Linked DNA regions of Haladaptatus sp. R4. The protein of the gene in region 1 binds, or shares a complex with, the protein of each later gene. Links are inferred from orthologs where the notes say so. Each region holds a gene or a part of one and is shown in the gene's direction. Other genes may lie near its edges.

Region 1 (5,432 bases):
TCGATGCTCAAATACCTCCCGCGGAGGGTGTCCCCGAAGCGAGGTCCAACGAGAAATCGGATTTGCTCACCTTTTTGGGCAGCGCATACATGCTCAAGGTCCTGCACGAGTTCGTACTGGACCCCGGCCCGTGGCGGTTCAACGAACTTCGGGAGCGGCTGGACGTTCCCCCGACGACGCTCACGAACCGGTTGAAGGAGTTGACGGACGCGGGGCTCGTCGTACGCGAGTCGTACGACGAGATTCCACCGCGAGTCGAGTACACGGCAACCGAGAAGCTGCTCGATTTCAGGCCCGTATTCGGCTGTCTCGGGATATGGGTGGAGAAGCACGGCTGGGAGGAGGTTCGTTCAGAGGCTCCGGAAGAATCGTAATCCCTACCGAGTCCATCTCGTAGCGAACGTCGTATTCCGCCGTCCGAAAGAATTCGGTTCCCTAATCCGCTCGATTCCCTAGTCCGCCGCTTGTTCGGAACCACCTTCTTCGCCACCGAGGACGTATTCACGGGCGGCGTCGACCAGCGCTTTTCGGTACTCGCTCTCGGTGGGGTCGTCGCCGAGCGAGAGGAAGCGGTATTTGAACCCCTGTACGTCAACGGACGGAGCGTCACGGGAAGCGGTTCGGGCGAGGTCGTAGAGGCGGTGGTCCCGCTCGACGAGGTCGTGGCGCTCGACCATGGCGAGCGCGAACGCGGCGTTGACGGCCGTCATCTCGGGGTCGGAGGTCGCGGTCAGTCGGCGGCCCGGAAGTCGTTGCGGACGGTCGGCGACCAGCGCCGCGAGTTGCGATTCGAGGAAGGTGACGAGTTTGTCGCTCGGACCGAGGTCGAGCGTGATGTCGTCGGCGTAGATGTCCTTCATGTGATTGGCGATCTGGTAGCAGTGAGTGAGTTTCCGACGCTCGACCGACCGACCCGCGAAGGCGAGGAACAGCGCCTCGGCGGTCGATTGGGTGTGTGAGGGGTGGGACTGCTCGTTACGGGCCATGTGCGAGTACTCGTGGAGTGCAAGTTCGCGGGCCATCACGCTGGTCGCGGCCTGCCGGGAGATGTTGAGGACGTGGTGGCCGTCGGGGTGGGCGGTCCACGTTCGTTCGTCCGGATCGTCGCGCACACGAACGTGAACGGGTCGTTCGAGGTCGAGTTCGGTTTCGAAGAGGTCGGAGGCACTGAGGAACGGGTTGGGGGACGTAGAACCGTGTACTCGAATATCCATGCGTGCTGTTGTCACGCTCTGAATGGGCATTACTCTTGTGCCATATGTGACTGTTTAGCAGGGTAATGGGCCGTTTCCAGCCGTTTTGTGGGCGGGAAAACACTACGCTTTTCAACCTCGTACAGGTAGGGATACCCATATATGGGTAGACGAAAGAAAATCGTCGAACAGTGTGAGCGGCTCATGGACAAGCCGGAACAGATCCGGAACATCGCCATCGCCGCCCACGTCGACCACGGTAAAACGACGCTGACGGACAACCTTCTCGCTGGTGCGGGCATGATCGCCGACCAAGGCGAAGCCACCCAGTTGATGATGGACACGGAGGAGGACGAGCAGGAACGCGGTATCACCATCGACGCGGCAAACGTCTCGATGACCCACGAGTACGAGGACAAAGACCACCTCATCAACCTCATCGACACGCCGGGTCACGTCGACTTCGGTGGCGACGTGACCCGTGCGATGCGTGCCGTCGACGGTGCGCTCGTCGTCGTGGACGCTGTCGAAGGCGCAATGCCGCAGACGGAGACCGTCGTCCGACAGGCGCTCCGCGAGGGCGTTAAGCCAGCCCTGTTCATCAACAAAGTGGACCGACTCATCTCGGAACTCCAAGAGGGTCCCGAGGAGATGCAACGCCGCCTGCTCAACGTCATCGACGACGTGAACGAGCTGATCCGCGGCATGACCGAGGACATGGACGACGTGGACGACTGGACCGTCTCCGTCGAAGAGGGAACCGTCGGATTCGGGTCGGCACTCTACAAGTGGGGTGTCTCCATGCCGTCGATGCAAGCGACGGGCATGGACTTCGGGGACATCATGGACCTCGAACGCAACGACAAGCGCCAAGAACTCCACGAGCGAACGCCGCTGTCGGACGTCATCCTCGACATGGTCTGTGAACACTTCCCGGACCCCATCGAGGCGCAACCGCGACGTATCCCACGCGTCTGGCGTGGTGACGACGAGTCCGAACTCGCAGAGCAGATGCGACTCGTGGACCCGGACGGCGAAGTCGTCCTGATGGCCACCGACATCGGTATCGACCCGCACGCTGGCGAAATCGCCGCCGGTCGTGTCTTCTCCGGAACGCTGGAGAAAGGCCAAGACCTCTACGTCTCGGGAACCGCCGGAACGAACCGCGTTCAGAGCGTCGGTATCTACATGGGTGGCGAACGCGAGGAAGTGGAGCGCGTCCCTGCCGGGAACATCGCGGCAGTCACCGGTCTGAAAGACGCTATCGCCGGTTCGACGGTATCGAGCGTGGAGATGACGCCGTTCGAGTCCATCGAACACATCAGCGAACCCGTCATCACGAAGTCCGTCGAGGCAAAGAGCATGGACGACCTGCCGAAACTCATCGAGACGCTTCGACAGGTCTCCAAAGAGGACCCGACCATCCAGATCGACATCAACGAGGACACGGGTGAACACCTCATCAGCGGACAGGGTGAACTCCACCTCGAAGTCATCACCCAGCGTATCGAGCGCAACCAGGGAATTCCGGTGACGACTGGTGAGCCTATCGTCGTCTTCCGCGAGAAGGTCCAAGGAGCGACCACCGAAGTCGAAGGTATCTCCCCGAACCGCCACAACCGGTTCTACCTCACGGTTGAACCGCTGTCGGACGATATCGTCGAGAAGCTGAAACTCGGGGAGGTTTCGATGGACATGCCCGAACAGGAGCGCCGTGAAGTGCTCCAAGAGGCTGGCATGGACAAGGATATCAGCCAGAATGTCGAGGAGATTCACGGGTCGAACATCCTCATCGACAACACGAAAGGTATCCAGCACCTGAACGAGACGATGGAACTCGTCATCGAAGGTCTGGAAGAGGCGCTCGACAACGGTCCGCTCGCTGGCGAACCCGTCGAGGGAACGCTCATCAAGCTCAACGACGCACGTCTCCACGAGGACACCATCCACCGTGGTCCGGCACAGGTCATCCCTGCGGTCCGGCAAGCAGTGCACAACGCACTCATCCACGGTCACGTCAAACTCCTCGAACCGATTCAGAACGTCCGTATCGACGTTCCGAACGACCACATGGGTGCCGCGTCCGGCGAGATTCAGGGTCGCCGTGGCCGCGTGGACGACATGTACCAAGAGGGTGACCTCATGGTCGTCGAGGGTATCGCGCCCGTCGACGAGATGATCGGGTTCTCCTCGGACATCCGCAGTGCGACGGAAGGTCGTGCGTCGTGGAACACGGAGAACGCCGGGTTCCGCTTTATGGCGGACAACCTCCAGCGCGAGACCATCATGGAGATCCGAGAGCGCAAAGGCATGAAGTTGGAACTCCCGCAGGCCGTCGATTACTTCTAATCGAGGACTCCCTCGAACGTCCTTTCTTTCGTGCAGTCACGAACCGAGGAGCTGACGCCCTGCGCTGCTGTTCGATGGATATCTCACCGCGTAGAATCATCGCCATCGCACCGCGTAGAATCACTGCCGTTTCACTGCACGTGGCTGTGGAGTCGCTAGCATCGCTCGCCGAGCGTTTTCAGATCGGTGAGAAGGTACCGTCAGTTACAGCCGCGAACAGCTATCGGTCCCCCCGGAAGACGATCTCCGCGTCGCACACGGGGCACACTTGGTTTCGACTGTCGAACGCGGTCTGGCAGAACGCACAGACGTGATCCTGCTTTCGACTCGTACCGGAACTACTCGCACCGACTGCATCGGTAAATCTCATGTTCTATCACCGATTCGTCGGTTCACCCTCCATGGATATTACTACGACCCCGTTAACTACTGTCACAGGAACTGACTAACACCGGTTTCGCACCGTTTTGCTCCGTTGCATCCCGTCCCCCGCTTGCGATTGGATAATTTTGCGACCGTCTGAAGGCTTATACTGCTCCATCACCCCACTCCAGTCATCATGGCGGATCACGACGAGGGGCGCGTACAAGCATACACGGTTCGGCTGGAACTATCGGACGAACCGGGTCAACTGCTCCGTGCCTTGAAACCTATCGCCGACCACGGTGGCAACTTGCTCAGCGTCTTTCACGAACGCGGGTCGCTCACACCACGCGGCAACATTCCGGTCGAAGTGGATTTCGAATGTCATCCGAACCGGTTCGAGACCATCGTCGCGGCGCTTCGAACCGCGAGCATCAACGTCATTCGAGCGGGTGCGGAACGATACGACGAGGAGATTACCGTCATCCTCACGGGGCATATCATCGATACCGACGTTTCGGACACGCTCTCCAGAATCACGACGGAATCGAACGCTTCCGTCGTCGATATCTCTCTGTCCGCACCCGAAGGGACGAGCGACGTGTCGAGTGCTCGACTGCGCCTCGCCACGGATTCCACCGAGACGAACGACGTTCTCGACACGGTGGCCACCATCGCCGGTGAGAAGGAATTACGCGTCATCCAGCCGCTGACGGACGGGGAGGCGGTAGCATGAAACTCGCGGTGTTCGGAGCCGGTGCTGTCGGTCGGTCCGTAGCCGAACTGGCGGCCGAGTACGGCCACACGGTGACGGCGCTCACTGATTCGTCGGGTGCCGTCGTGGACGCGGACGGTATCGGTGTGGAGTCTGTACTCGCGCGCAAGCAGAGCGACGGAACCGTCGGGGACGCCGACCCCGAAACGGCGCTCGAAAGCGAGTACGACGTGCTCGTCGAGGCGACGCCGACCACCCTCGGCGATGCACAACCCGGTTTCGGCCACGCGCGCGAAGCGTTCGCCAGGGACCGTCACGTCGTGCTGGCGAACAAGGGACCGGTGGCGGAACGATACGACGAACTGCGTGCGCACGAACGCGACAGCGAAGGAAGTCTCCTGTTCGAAGCGACTGTCGGCGGTGCGATTCCCGTACTCTCGACCATCGAGGACGTCGGCGCGGACAACGTCACGGCCGTTCGCGGCGTACTCAACGGGACGGCCAACTTCGTTCTCTCGCGGATGGCCACCGAGCGACTGAGCTACGAACACGTCCTCGCCGAAGCACAGGATTTGGGAGTGGCCGAAGCCGACCCATCGTTCGACGTGGACGGGACGGACGCCGCGCTGAAATGCGCCATCCTCGCCAACGTACTGTTCGACGGTGGACACACGCTTTCGGACGCGGACGTCGATGGAATCCGCGATTTGCCGGGGAGTGCGCTCGAACTGGCGGCCGAGGACGGGTGGACCATTCGGCTGGTCGGCGAAGTCGCCCGGGACGGTGTCAGCGTCGGTCCGCGTCTCGTCCCC
Region 2 (5,170 bases), on another replicon or contig:
TTCTCGTAGCCCGATTCCTCCGCGAGTCGTTCCAATCCGTAGAACAGCGCGAACCCGCCGAGCGCGACGAGGAAGACGTGGCGCTCGAAGAATCCGGCGAGGAGCGGAACCGATTCGAGTATCGTCCCGCCCTTGAGTTCGGGGAGGACGTGGACGAAGACGTAGGCGACGGACGCGCCGCCAGCGATCGAGAGCCAGTAGTTTCGCGGTATCCCTCGAAACGCGCGTACCTGCCCGGCGCCGAGGTGCACGGACGCGAGCGTGATGGCCACGAGGCCGGTGAGAAGCGTCGATGTCGTCATCGCTGTCTGTACGTGATTCGTGCCCAAACCGCAAACCAATGGTGGCTCGACGGGGTATCTCGCCGAAATAGTTCGACGGGTTTAAGTTCCGCATGCGTCAAATTCGGGTGAGACAGGCATGGCCTGTTTCACTGACCCGTAGGAGCATTCCTGCGTACTACGGAGGTGAACGATGGCAAATAATGAGATAGAGCAAGCAGTCTCTCGCGCACTCGAGGACTCACCTGAGCGGAATTTCCGCGAAACGGTGGACCTCGCAATCAACTTGCGCGACCTCGATTTAAACGATCCGTCGAATCGTGTCGACGAGAGTATCGTACTCCCGTCCGGAACCGGCCAAGATACCAAGATTGTCGTCTTCGCGGAGGGTGAGACAGCCCTTCGTGCGGAGGACGTCGCGGACGACGTTCTCTCGGGCGACGAACTGGAAGACTTGGGCGATGACAACGACGCGGCAAAGGACCTCGCGGACGAAACGGACTTCTTCATCGCCGAGGCGTCGATGATGCAAGACATCGGTCGATACCTCGGTACCGTTCTCGGTCCGCGCGGTAAGATGCCGACGCCGTTGCAACCCGACGACGACGTCGTCGAGACCGTCAACCGGATGAAAAACACCGTCCAGCTTCGGAGCGGCGACCGACGAACGTTCCACACGCTCGTCGGCGCGGAAGACATGTCCGCCGAGGACATCTCCGACAACATCGACGTTATCGTTCGGCGTCTTCACTCCAATCTGGAGAAAGGACCGCTCAACGTCGATACTATCTACGTGAAAACGACGATGGGACCGTCGGTGGAGGTTGCCTAGAATGTCCGCAGAAGCCGAACACAAGACAGAGCACATTCCGGAGTGGAAGCGCGAGGAAGTCGCTGAGCTGACGGATTTCGTCGAGAACTACAACAGTGTCGGCGTCGTCAACATCACCGGCATTCCGAGCAAACAGCTCCAGAACATGCGCCGCGGTCTTCACGGAAGCGCGGAACTTCGCGTCAGCCGTAACACGCTGGTGCAGCGCGCGCTCGACGCCGTGGGCGGTGGCTTCGAAGACCTGGAGGAGTACATCACGGGCCAAATCGGCCTTATCGGGACGAACGACAACCCGTTCGGCCTGTACAAGGAACTGGAAGACTCGAAGAGTCCGGCACCGATCTCGGCCGGTGAGGTCTCCCCGAACGACATCCTCATCCCCGAGGGTGACACGGGTGTCGACCCCGGACCGTTCGTCGGCGAACTCCAGCAAGCCGGAGCATCCGCACGGATCATGGATGGCTCCATCCACGTGACCGAGGACAGCCTCGTCGCGGAGGAAGGCGACGAGGTTTCGCAGGAACTCGCGAACGTCCTCGCCGAACTCGGTATGGAGCCGAAAGAGGTCGGTCTCGACCTGCGCGCCGTCTATTCGGACGGCGTCATGTTCGAGTCGGACGAACTCGCCATCGACGTGGACGAGTACCGCACGGACATCGAGACGGCTGCGGCCTTTGCCCGCAACCTCTCGGTCAACGCCGTGTACCCGACCGAGCAGACCGCACCGCTGCTCATTTCGAAGGCCACGGGCGAGGCCAAGAGCCTCGCCTGCAGGCCGAAATCGAGAGCCCGGACGTCGTGCCGGACCTCGTGAGCAAAGCGGACGCACAACTGCGCGGACTTGCCGCACAAATCGACGACGAGGACGCGCTGCCTGAGGAGCTTCGCGGTGTCGAAGCACCCGCAACGGGCGGCGTGGCCGAGGAAGAAGAATCGACTGACGAAGAAGCAACTGAAGCCGAGCCTGAAGACGATGACGACGACGATGATGACGACGAAGACGCAGGCGCAGGTCTCGGCGCGATGTTCGGATAATTACTAACCATGGAATACATCTACGCAGCACTCATCCTGAACGAATCGGGCGAAGAGATCAACGAAGACAACCTCACGGACGTGCTCGACGCTGCTGGCGTCGACGTCGAAGAGTCCCGCGTCAAGGCGCTCGTCGCCGCACTCGAAGACGTGGACATCGAGGAGGCCGTCGAACAGGCCGCCGCCGTCCCCGCTGGTGGTGCCGCTGCACCTGCCGGTGGCGACGACGAAGGCGCTGCTGACGAAGCCGAAGAAGAGGAAGCCGCTGAAGAAGAAGAAGACGACGAGGACGAGGACGCCGGTGGCGAGGGCCTCGGCGAACTCTTCGGCTAAACGCGACGACTTCAACTCGAACACTTTCTTTCGGACGCCGCGTGGAGAGCGACGGCGTTCGCGGACGTGACCGACGGGATGGTTCTGCGGTTTCGACGTGATTGCTGGAGAGTGGACGTTCGTGTTCGAGGGGTCGGGCGTGAAGGAGGAGTTCTATTCCCGCAGATACGCCACGACTTCGTCCGGGTCCGCCGACAGGCCGCCGCCCTGTGCGAACGCCGGACTGCCGCCACCGCCGCCGCCGAACTCGGCTGTTACGTCGTCCACCACGTCGCCAGCATCGACCTCGCCAGCAGTACCGACGACGATGAACGTCGAACCGTCCTTTCCGGCGAGCGCGACCACGTCGGCCGTCTCGCCCGCGAGTTCCCGTACCCTGTCGCTCAGTTCGTTCGGGCCGACGCCGTCGATGGTTCCGACCAGCCACTCGTGACCGTTCCGGACGACGGTCTCCTCCGCGAGTTCCGCGATGGTCGCCCCGACGAGTTGCGATTTCGCGTCGGCCACCTCGGCTTCGAGTGCATCGATTTCGTCGGTGAGACGGGCGATTTCGTCGGGTAGATCTCCGATTCCGGTGCCCGCGGTTCGTGCGGCGTCCAGCGCGCTCAGTTTCTCCTCCGTCCGCGTGCGGATGGCTGGCGGGCCGACGGCGAACTCCACGCGCGTCATGCCCTCGCCGGGGTTCGACCGGTCGAGGATCGTCACCGGGCCGATTTCGCGGGTGTTCTCGACGTGCGTGCCGCCACAGGCCGCCACGTCCCAGCCGTCGATATCGACCACGCGAACCGTGTTCGAACCGCTCAACACGCCCTCTTCCGTTTTGGTGTTGAACGCGATTTCCTCCCGTTCCAGCGCTTCCTCCTTCGGGAGTTGTTCCCACGAAATGGGTATCGAGTCCCATACCGCGCGGTTCGTCAGGCGTTCGAGTTCCGCGAGAACCCCGTCGTCGATGTCCGTCGAGGTCTGGAAATCGACGCGAATCTTCTCCTCGCCGATGTCGAAGCCACCGTAGCCGAGATCGTCCAAGATTCGCCGACCCGCACCGTACAGGACGTGACTCGCCGTGTGCGAGCGCATGCAGTAGGTGCGAAACTCCTCGTCGATCTGGCCGTTGATTTCGTCCCCCTCGGCGAAGTCGGGCGTCGTTTCGAGGCTGTGAACCACCTCGCCGTCTCGTTTCTGTACGTCCACGACTTGAATCCCGTCGAGCGTTCCCCTATCGGCCGGTTGGCCGCCGCTCTCGGCGTAAAAATACGTCTCCGAAAGGACGATATCGGTGCCATCGACGGCCGAAACGGTCGCCTCGAAGCTCGTTCGATACGGCTCTGCTGGCGCGTGAGTCATACCCGTTCGTGCGAAACGGGCGGACAAAAACGCTACGCCGACTCCGACAACGTCAGGTCGAGGCGCTCCTCCAGCGCCTCGATGACCGACCCGCCGACGCTCGCGCGGTTGGCTCGACTCTGTTCGACTGCGAGCAGGTCGTCTTCATCGATTCCGAGTTCGTCCGCGAGTTCGCCGGACTGCAGTCCGGCCTCCTGTCGTGCCTCGACGACGCGGTCGCCGTAGTCGGAGACGAGATACGGGAGCGGGTCGCTGTCGTAGCTCGTCCCTTCCTCTTCCCAGTGGCGTGCATCTCCCTTGCGGGCGTCGTCCATGCGCGCCGTGCGCTGTGCGGCGCGCCGTTTGCGATCCTGCTCGCTCAACTGGTTTCCGCCCGTTTTCCGCTCTTCCTTCGGTTCCGCGGCGTCGTTGTGACTCGCGCAGTCCTTGCAGACCTGCAGGGTTGCGCCTGCGACACTCGCCTCGGTCAGCGAGTCGGAGGCTTTCCCGCAGAGTTCACAGGAACCGCCGCTACCGTTTCCGGACGAGTTCCCGGTCGAGTATTTGGCCATACCCCCGTTAGGAAGGGACTACATTTCAATATCGCGTTTGATTTCCGGAGCAAAGTGCGCCCGAACGCTTATCCACGACCTCGTCGTGGTCGTTTCGAGGTATCGAAGATGCTCAGCGCACGAAATCGACTCGACGGAGAAGTGGTGGCGGTGGAAACGGGCGACGTAACCGCGGAAGTGATTCTGGACGTCGGTGACGACGAGGTCGCCGCCGTCATCACCCGCGAATCGGCCGAGAACCTCGAAATCGAGGAGGGGATGGAACTGACCGCCGTGGTCAAGGCGACAGACGTGATGGTCCGGTCGGACTGAAACTCATCGCTCCATCGACGCGGCGATTCGTTCGACGGCACGGACGAGTCGCCAGAACAGGTACAGTCCGATGAGCGGGAAAACGATACCGAACCACGCGAAGAACCGCTGATTGATGAAAATGCTGTATAGGAAGGTGAGGATTGCGACGCCGATAATCGTCCAAATGAGGTACTGTTCATCGATATTCTCGGACATATTTATGTCGAATATCAAATCGGATATAGAGGTACCGATGCGAGAGCGAGTATCGGATTTCCTGACTTCGGGCCGAAACGGCCCGTGGTAAGTTTGGAACGCCGATTCCCCCACGAGAATCCGAATCAGGTATTTGATGGGGGTCTCTCCGTAGGAGTACATCATGGAACCAGAAACGTCCGACCGAAAGGACGATCACATCGAGATCATACTCGAAGAGGACGTCGAGACGCCCGGCAGCGGGTTTTCCGACGTACAGTTGATCCACGAGGCGCTCCCCGAGA
Region 3 (5,276 bases), on another replicon or contig:
GGAACCTCCCGCCGAACACCCACCGGATCGGGGGCGGCGTTCCGGGATCGAAGACGGTCGATTCGCTCGGCGGGGCACGACAGGGGACGAACGGATTCGACGAAATCGGTTACCGCGGTCCCTGCCCGCCGAAGGGCGACGGCCCGCACACCTACCGATTCACGCTGTACCTGCTCGACGAGAAACTCGGACTCGACGCGGGTGCGAAACGCGACGTCCTATTGAACGCGATGGACGGGAAACGACAGGGTAGCACCCGATTCACGGCGAAATTCGGACGGGGATAGTGAACTTATTTCGTCCCACGACGGTGACGACCAGTAATGAACGATTTCTCTGTACGCCAAGAGCAGGCGACCGAGATCGATGAAATCAGCGACGTCGTCGCCGCGGCGTTCGGCCGCCGCGACGAGGCGGACATCGTTGCGGCACTCCGCGAGTCGTCCGAATTTCGTCCTGCGTTGTCGCTCGTCGCTCACCGTGACGACGAAATCGTCGGCCACGTCATGTTCACGGACGCCACGCTCGATGACGACGAAGAACGAGGGGCGCTCGTGCTCGCGCCGCTCGCCGTCGCGCCCGACCACCAGCGTTCGGGCGTCGGGAGCCGACTCGTCCGAATCGGCCTCGACGCGCCCGGACGGCGGGTGACGACCTCGTCTTTCTCCACGGAGATCCGAACTACTACGGACGGTTCGGATTCACGGCGGCCGTCGCCGCCGGGTTCGAGAATCCGCTCGACTCGTCCGACGAAGCGTTTCAGGTGTTCGACCTGGCGGGCGATGGGTCGGATGAAACCTCGGGGATTGCCACGGATGAAACCATAAGGACGCTTACCTATCCGGCTCCGCTCCGGGAGTGAAATCTCATTTCTCTTCTCGGTTCTCGGTTCCTGATTCCCGATTCCCCGTTCCCCATTCCCGATTTTCGGCCGCCAGTCGATACAGCGAAGTTACCGGGGAAACGATTTCACATTCCATGATAAAGATGGTCGATTTGCTGGTCCGCAAGGACGGCATGAGCCACGAGGAGTTCGAGGAGTACTGGCTGGACGAACACTCCGAACTGGCGAAGGAACTCCCCAACGTCAAGAAGTACGTTACCTCCGTCTCGAAGGACCCCGAGAAGGCGGGCTACGACGGCGTCCTCGAACTCTACTTCGACTCGACGGCGGACATGAAGGCCGCGTTCGACTCCGAGAAGGGAAAGGAAGTCATGGCCGACGCCGCGGAGTTCATCGACATGGAACAGGGTCCGACGCTCATCCTCGACGAGACGGTACAGTTGGACGAACTAAACTAGTCGAACCAACGTAGTTCGGGGAAAGGGACACCCTTTTTCGTGTCGTAGCGAACGCATGGAGATAGTCCGCCGTCAATCGTTCTCGTGGCGCGAAGTGCCTGCCCTGCTCGTGAGCATCGTCGTCTGTGAACTGGCGGGAATCGTTCCCTCGATACTGACCGCAACCTCGGTGGCGACGTGGTACACGACGCTTCAAAAACCCGGATTCACACCGCCGAGTTGGGTGTTCGGACCGTTGTGGACGACGCTGTATCTCTTGATGGGAATCGCGCTCTATCTCGTCTGGCGACGAGGTGACAACCGATTCGCGCTGGGTGTTTTCGCCGTTCAACTCGTCCTGAACGCGAGTTGGACGCTCGTCTTCTTCGGCATGCAGTGGCCCGCGGGAGGACTGGCCGTCATCCTCGCCCTGCTCGTCGCCATCGTCGCGACGATGGTCGCGTTCGCTCGCATCGACCGGCGGGCGGCCGCGCTGCTCGTCCCCTACCTCTGTTGGGTCAGCTTCGCCACCCTGCTGAACTACGAACTTTGGCGGCTGAACTGAGCGAGGAGGGAGAAACCGGGAACGTCGGGGTTAAAAGTTCTCGGCCGCAAGGGAGGTGTAATGAGCGAACAGAGCGAGTACAGCGAGGGAGACCTCCGAAACACCGGGATGGCTCTCAAACACGACCGGGAATGGGATTACGAACTCGAACGCATCATCGAAGCGGTCGAGGAGCGCGACGCCGAAAAAGTGGGACTGCAGTTCCCCGAGGGACTCAAACGCCGCGGCCCGCAGGTGGCCGACGACCTCCGCGAACTGCTCCCCGACGACGTGACGATTCTTCTCTCGGGGCAACCCTGTTACGGAGCCTGTGACCTGGACACCTACCTGATGAAGCGCACCGACGTGTTCGTCCACTTCGGCCACTCGCCGATGAAGAACACGGACAAGGTCATCTACGTCCCGCTGTTCTCGAACGTGGACGTCTTCCCCATCATGGAGGAGTCGATGGAGGAACTCGAAGTCGGCGATATCGGCCTCGTCACGACCGCTCAGCACATGAACCAGTTCGAGCGGATGCGGGAATGGCTCGAAGAGCGCGGCTTCGACGTGCACACGCGGCGCGGCGACGACCGACTCACCCACGAGGGACAGGTTCTCGGCTGCAACTACGCCTCGGCGGACATCGACGCCGACCAAGTGCTGTACGTCGGCGGCGGGAAGTTCCACCCGCTCGGACTGGCGATGGAGCATCCCGACAAGACGGTCGTCATCGCCGACCCCGTGAACAACGTCGTCACCGTGGCGGACACGGAAAAATTCCTCAAACAGCGCTACGGCGCGGTCCACCGCGCGATGGACGCCGAGAAGTGGGGCGTCATCTTCTGCACGAAAATCGGACAGGGTCGCTGGGACGTCGCACAGGACATCCTCGACGGGAACGAGAACGCCTACCTCATCACGATGGACGAGGTGACGCCGGATAGGTTGAGAAACTTCGACATGGACGCCTTCGTCAACACCGGGTGCCCGCGCATCACCACCGACGACGGTCCGCGATTCCACAAGCCCATGCTCACGCCCGGCGAGTACGAAATCGCCGTCGGCAACGAACCGTTAGATTCCCTCGAATTCGACACCTTCCACGGCACGTGGTAGGAAAATATTTGTAGCGCTTTTCTCTCCTTTCTCGCCGCAACTCCGTCCAGGATATCTCTCCCTTCGTTTCGATGACACTCGAATTCTCGATTCGCGGACCGAACTCCCCGCTCTCATACTCGTCCAGTGCCGACCACAAAAGCGTTGCATTCCAAAGTCTTAATGCAACGGAAATGCGTACCATTTAGTATGGTAGAAAACACGGAATCTGCCGAAGCTGAAGAACAACCCATGACGGAGCAACCGCTGACCAGCGGCCACGTCGAACGAACCATCCTGAACCATATGGTCGGCGACGACTCCGAACGCTCAACGCCGACGACCGTCGGCGGCGTGTTGGACGACATCGCGGCGGTCATCAGGCGAGGCGAATACGGCAACATCGGCCCGCGGACAGCCGAAAGCGGCACGGTCCGCCAATCGACCATCCGACGGACGTTCACGCAACTCCGCGAGAAAGGGCTCGTCCGGCGCGTCGAGGAACTCTCCGAGTCGGAACTACGGGAGGATCGATTCGATTTGGGAACCTCAAATGGCGACCGCGCCGACCCGAACGCCTACTCCGAAACTTCGGACGACTCCCGCGTCACCGACTGGATTCTCACCGACAACGGCCGTCAGGAGGTCGAACGCCTCGACGCGCGCTACGCCGCCGAACTGGACGAACTCGCCGCGCGGTACGGCCGCCCGCGCGGCGAGACAACCGATAGAATCGACGCGTAAATCCGGTTCCGTGTTTCGTGCTCTGATTCACTCCTTCGTCGTTCGTCAGAACTGCGTCGGAACGGGTTCTGACTGGGTCCAGTTCGCTACGCTCACTGAAACTGCGAAAAAGCGGAGCTTTTTCTGGCTCTCCTTCGCTTCGCTCATCGAAACTCCCCAACGACCGCAGGCATACACCCGTCGCCGGGTTCGTGATACGAGAAGTGGTCGGGGACGTAATCGACGTTGTGGTCCTCGTAGTTCTCCGGCGGCGTCCCTTCACATCCCGATTCCCCGACGGCGGAGTCGAACTCGGCGGTTCCATAGGCCCACGTGAGCACCTGATCGTCGGATTTCCAGAAGTTGTCGAACTCGCCGACGACGTTGGCGATGGCGGGACCGTACTCGCCGTCGACGGCCACCGATTCGTCGTCGGCGGCCCCGCCCAGCAGGGTCGCCGATTCGACGTAATCGCTGTAGCCGAGCGAGTCGAGCGCCCCGATGGTCGATGGGACGACCCGCCCGCCGAGCGAGTGGCCGATGAGGCGGACGCGAGCGCCGGTTCGGGCGCGGTAGTCGGTGATGAAGTTGGCGAGTTTCGCGCCGTTTCGCTCCGCGATGTCCGTCGCGGGCCACCACTGGTCGATGCGCGTGTCCGAGTCGTAACTGAACCCGATGACCGGATGGGTGTAGCCGTTGTTCCGGAGTGAGGTTTTGACTGTCTCGAAGTGGTCGGGCGCCTCGTCCGGCGCGACCAACCACCCGTGAACCGAGATGACGACTTCCTCCGGATTCGCGCTCCCGTAGCCCGGTATGTCCCCGACGGTGCTGTAATCCCACTTCGTGTGCCCGTCGGTCAACTCCTCCTCGTACAGCCAGTTGATGTCGAAATGACCGCGCGTCGTCGCGCGGGGGAAATCCGCGGGTCCGGTGATGTCCCCGTCGTCGCCTTCGAACCCGGCGGCGGTTCCGGTGACGCCGACCAGTCCGACCGCCGCCGCGGCCGTCCCTTTCAGCATGGTCCGACGGGTTATCTCGGTCGTTTCGGTCGCCTCTGAGTTTCTGTCGGTGTCGCGCGGCATGAATTCATAGAGCCCATTCCAGATATTAAATCTGTTGCAAAATTCGTTAGGGTTTCTGTTCGCGAGATCGAATACATCCATCCGAGCGGTTTCACGCGTCCTTACGCCCGATTCGATATATCCGTCCCTCGTACTCGATGACCCGCGACTCCGACACGGAAATCGCCGTTCGGTTCACGTCGAGGGTGACCCGGCGAACAGCCGTTTGACCAACCGAGATTACTACTAGACATACACAAACCTTTTTGTATTCCCAGTAGGTATTGTGTGGTAACCATGAGCGTAACTCGTCCATCCACGATCGAAACCGCAATCGAAGGCTGCCGACCCACCGACAAAACCCCGGTAACGCTCGAAGCGACTGCGCTTCCGTCCTCGCGCGACGACCTGCGCGACCTGCAAACGGAACTCGCCGCGAACGATTTCGTCCCGGCCGGTGTGACGGTCGAAGCCTGTTTCGACGCCGACTGCTCGTTCGCCACGCAGGACGAGGCCGACCGGATTCGGGAGTACATCCGAACCGCCGCGTTCATCGGCGCGGGTACCGT

Evidence for each region.
Region 2: the proteins of A4G99_RS13320 (region 1) and rpl12p are in contact, whole or in part, in a crystal structure (PDB 5H7L), measured with the Pyrococcus horikoshii proteins. The link is inferred for Haladaptatus sp. R4 from one-to-one orthologs. Residues at the interface, in WP_048053510.1 of Pyrococcus horikoshii: Pro161, Met164, Met165, Phe168, Ser169, Ile172, Val195, Glu196, Phe202, Leu211, Ser212, Val213, Met216, Lys222, Phe223, Asn224; in WP_010886059.1 of Pyrococcus horikoshii: Leu100, Ala101, Gly102, Leu103, Ser104, Ala105, Leu106, Phe107, Gly108.
Region 3: the proteins of A4G99_RS13320 (region 1) and dph2 are in contact, whole or in part, in a crystal structure (PDB 6Q2D), measured with the Methanobrevibacter smithii proteins. The link is inferred for Haladaptatus sp. R4 from one-to-one orthologs. Residues at the interface, in WP_011954157.1 of Methanobrevibacter smithii: Pro482, Asn483, Lys484, His485, Tyr553, Asp555, Glu556, Glu559, Leu560, Leu591, His592, Glu593, Asp594, Ala595, Val596, His597, Arg598, Gly599, Pro600; in WP_011954460.1 of Methanobrevibacter smithii: Met1, Met3, Tyr4, Pro28, Glu29, Gly30, Leu31, Met33, Phe58, His80, Thr124, Gln126, Ser179, Gly180, Asn181, Phe182, His183, Leu185, Tyr201, Asn202, Phe211, Ile215, Arg291, Asp295, Asp296, Gln298, Met299.

What each region holds. Positions count from the first base shown.
Region 1 is NZ_LWHG01000021.1:748,948-754,379, forward strand. What follows is about bases 985-3,948. They hold A4G99_RS13320 (elongation factor EF-2), read left to right. Parts: upstream 985-1,355; coding sequence 1,356-3,542; downstream 3,543-3,948. Other genes in these bases: A4G99_RS13315 (DUF5781 family protein), read right to left, coding at 985-1,214. Also shown: A4G99_RS25960 (helix-turn-helix domain-containing protein), read left to right, coding at 1-374; more of A4G99_RS13315, read right to left, coding at 453-984; A4G99_RS13325 (amino acid-binding protein), read left to right, coding at 4,102-4,641; A4G99_RS13330 (homoserine dehydrogenase), read left to right, coding at 4,638-5,432. UniProt on the Methanocaldococcus jannaschii protein: Catalyzes the GTP-dependent ribosomal translocation step during translation elongation.
Region 2 is NZ_LWHG01000031.1:82,886-88,055, forward strand. The notes cover bases 1,118-3,819. They hold rpl12p (50S ribosomal protein P1), read left to right. Parts: upstream 1,118-2,157; coding sequence 2,158-2,481; downstream 2,482-3,819. Other genes in these bases: A4G99_RS21100 (DHHA1 domain-containing protein), read right to left, coding at 2,635-3,819. Also shown: A4G99_RS21080 (hypothetical protein), read right to left, coding at 1-302; A4G99_RS21085 (50S ribosomal protein L1), read left to right, coding at 475-1,113; more of A4G99_RS21100, read right to left, coding at 3,820-3,825; A4G99_RS21105 (multiprotein-bridging factor 1 family protein), read right to left, coding at 3,858-4,376; A4G99_RS21110 (molybdopterin-binding protein), read left to right, coding at 4,485-4,688; A4G99_RS21115 (hypothetical protein), read right to left, coding at 4,692-4,886; fni (type 2 isopentenyl-diphosphate Delta-isomerase), read left to right, coding at 5,050-5,170. UniProt on the Methanocaldococcus jannaschii protein: Forms part of the ribosomal stalk, playing a central role in the interaction of the ribosome with GTP-bound translation factors.
Region 3 is NZ_LWHG01000028.1:467,457-472,732, forward strand. What follows is about bases 1,118-3,925. They hold dph2 (diphthamide biosynthesis enzyme Dph2), read left to right. Parts: upstream 1,118-1,906; coding sequence 1,907-2,944; downstream 2,945-3,925. Other genes in these bases: A4G99_RS17410 (EthD family reductase), read left to right, coding at 1,118-1,302; A4G99_RS17415 (TspO/MBR family protein), read left to right, coding at 1,358-1,846; A4G99_RS17425 (hypothetical protein), read left to right, coding at 3,134-3,667; A4G99_RS17430 (triacylglycerol lipase), read right to left, coding at 3,811-3,925. In the rest of the region: A4G99_RS17400 (YbhB/YbcL family Raf kinase inhibitor-like protein), read left to right, coding at 1-287; A4G99_RS17405 (GNAT family N-acetyltransferase), read left to right, coding at 324-827; more of A4G99_RS17410, read left to right, coding at 979-1,117; more of A4G99_RS17430, read right to left, coding at 3,926-4,728; A4G99_RS17435 (hypothetical protein), read left to right, coding at 5,005-5,276. UniProt on the Methanocaldococcus jannaschii protein: Catalyzes the first step of diphthamide biosynthesis, i.e. the transfer of the 3-amino-3-carboxypropyl group from S-adenosyl-L-methionine (SAM) to the C2 position of the imidazole ring of the target histidine residue in translation elongation factor 2 (EF-2).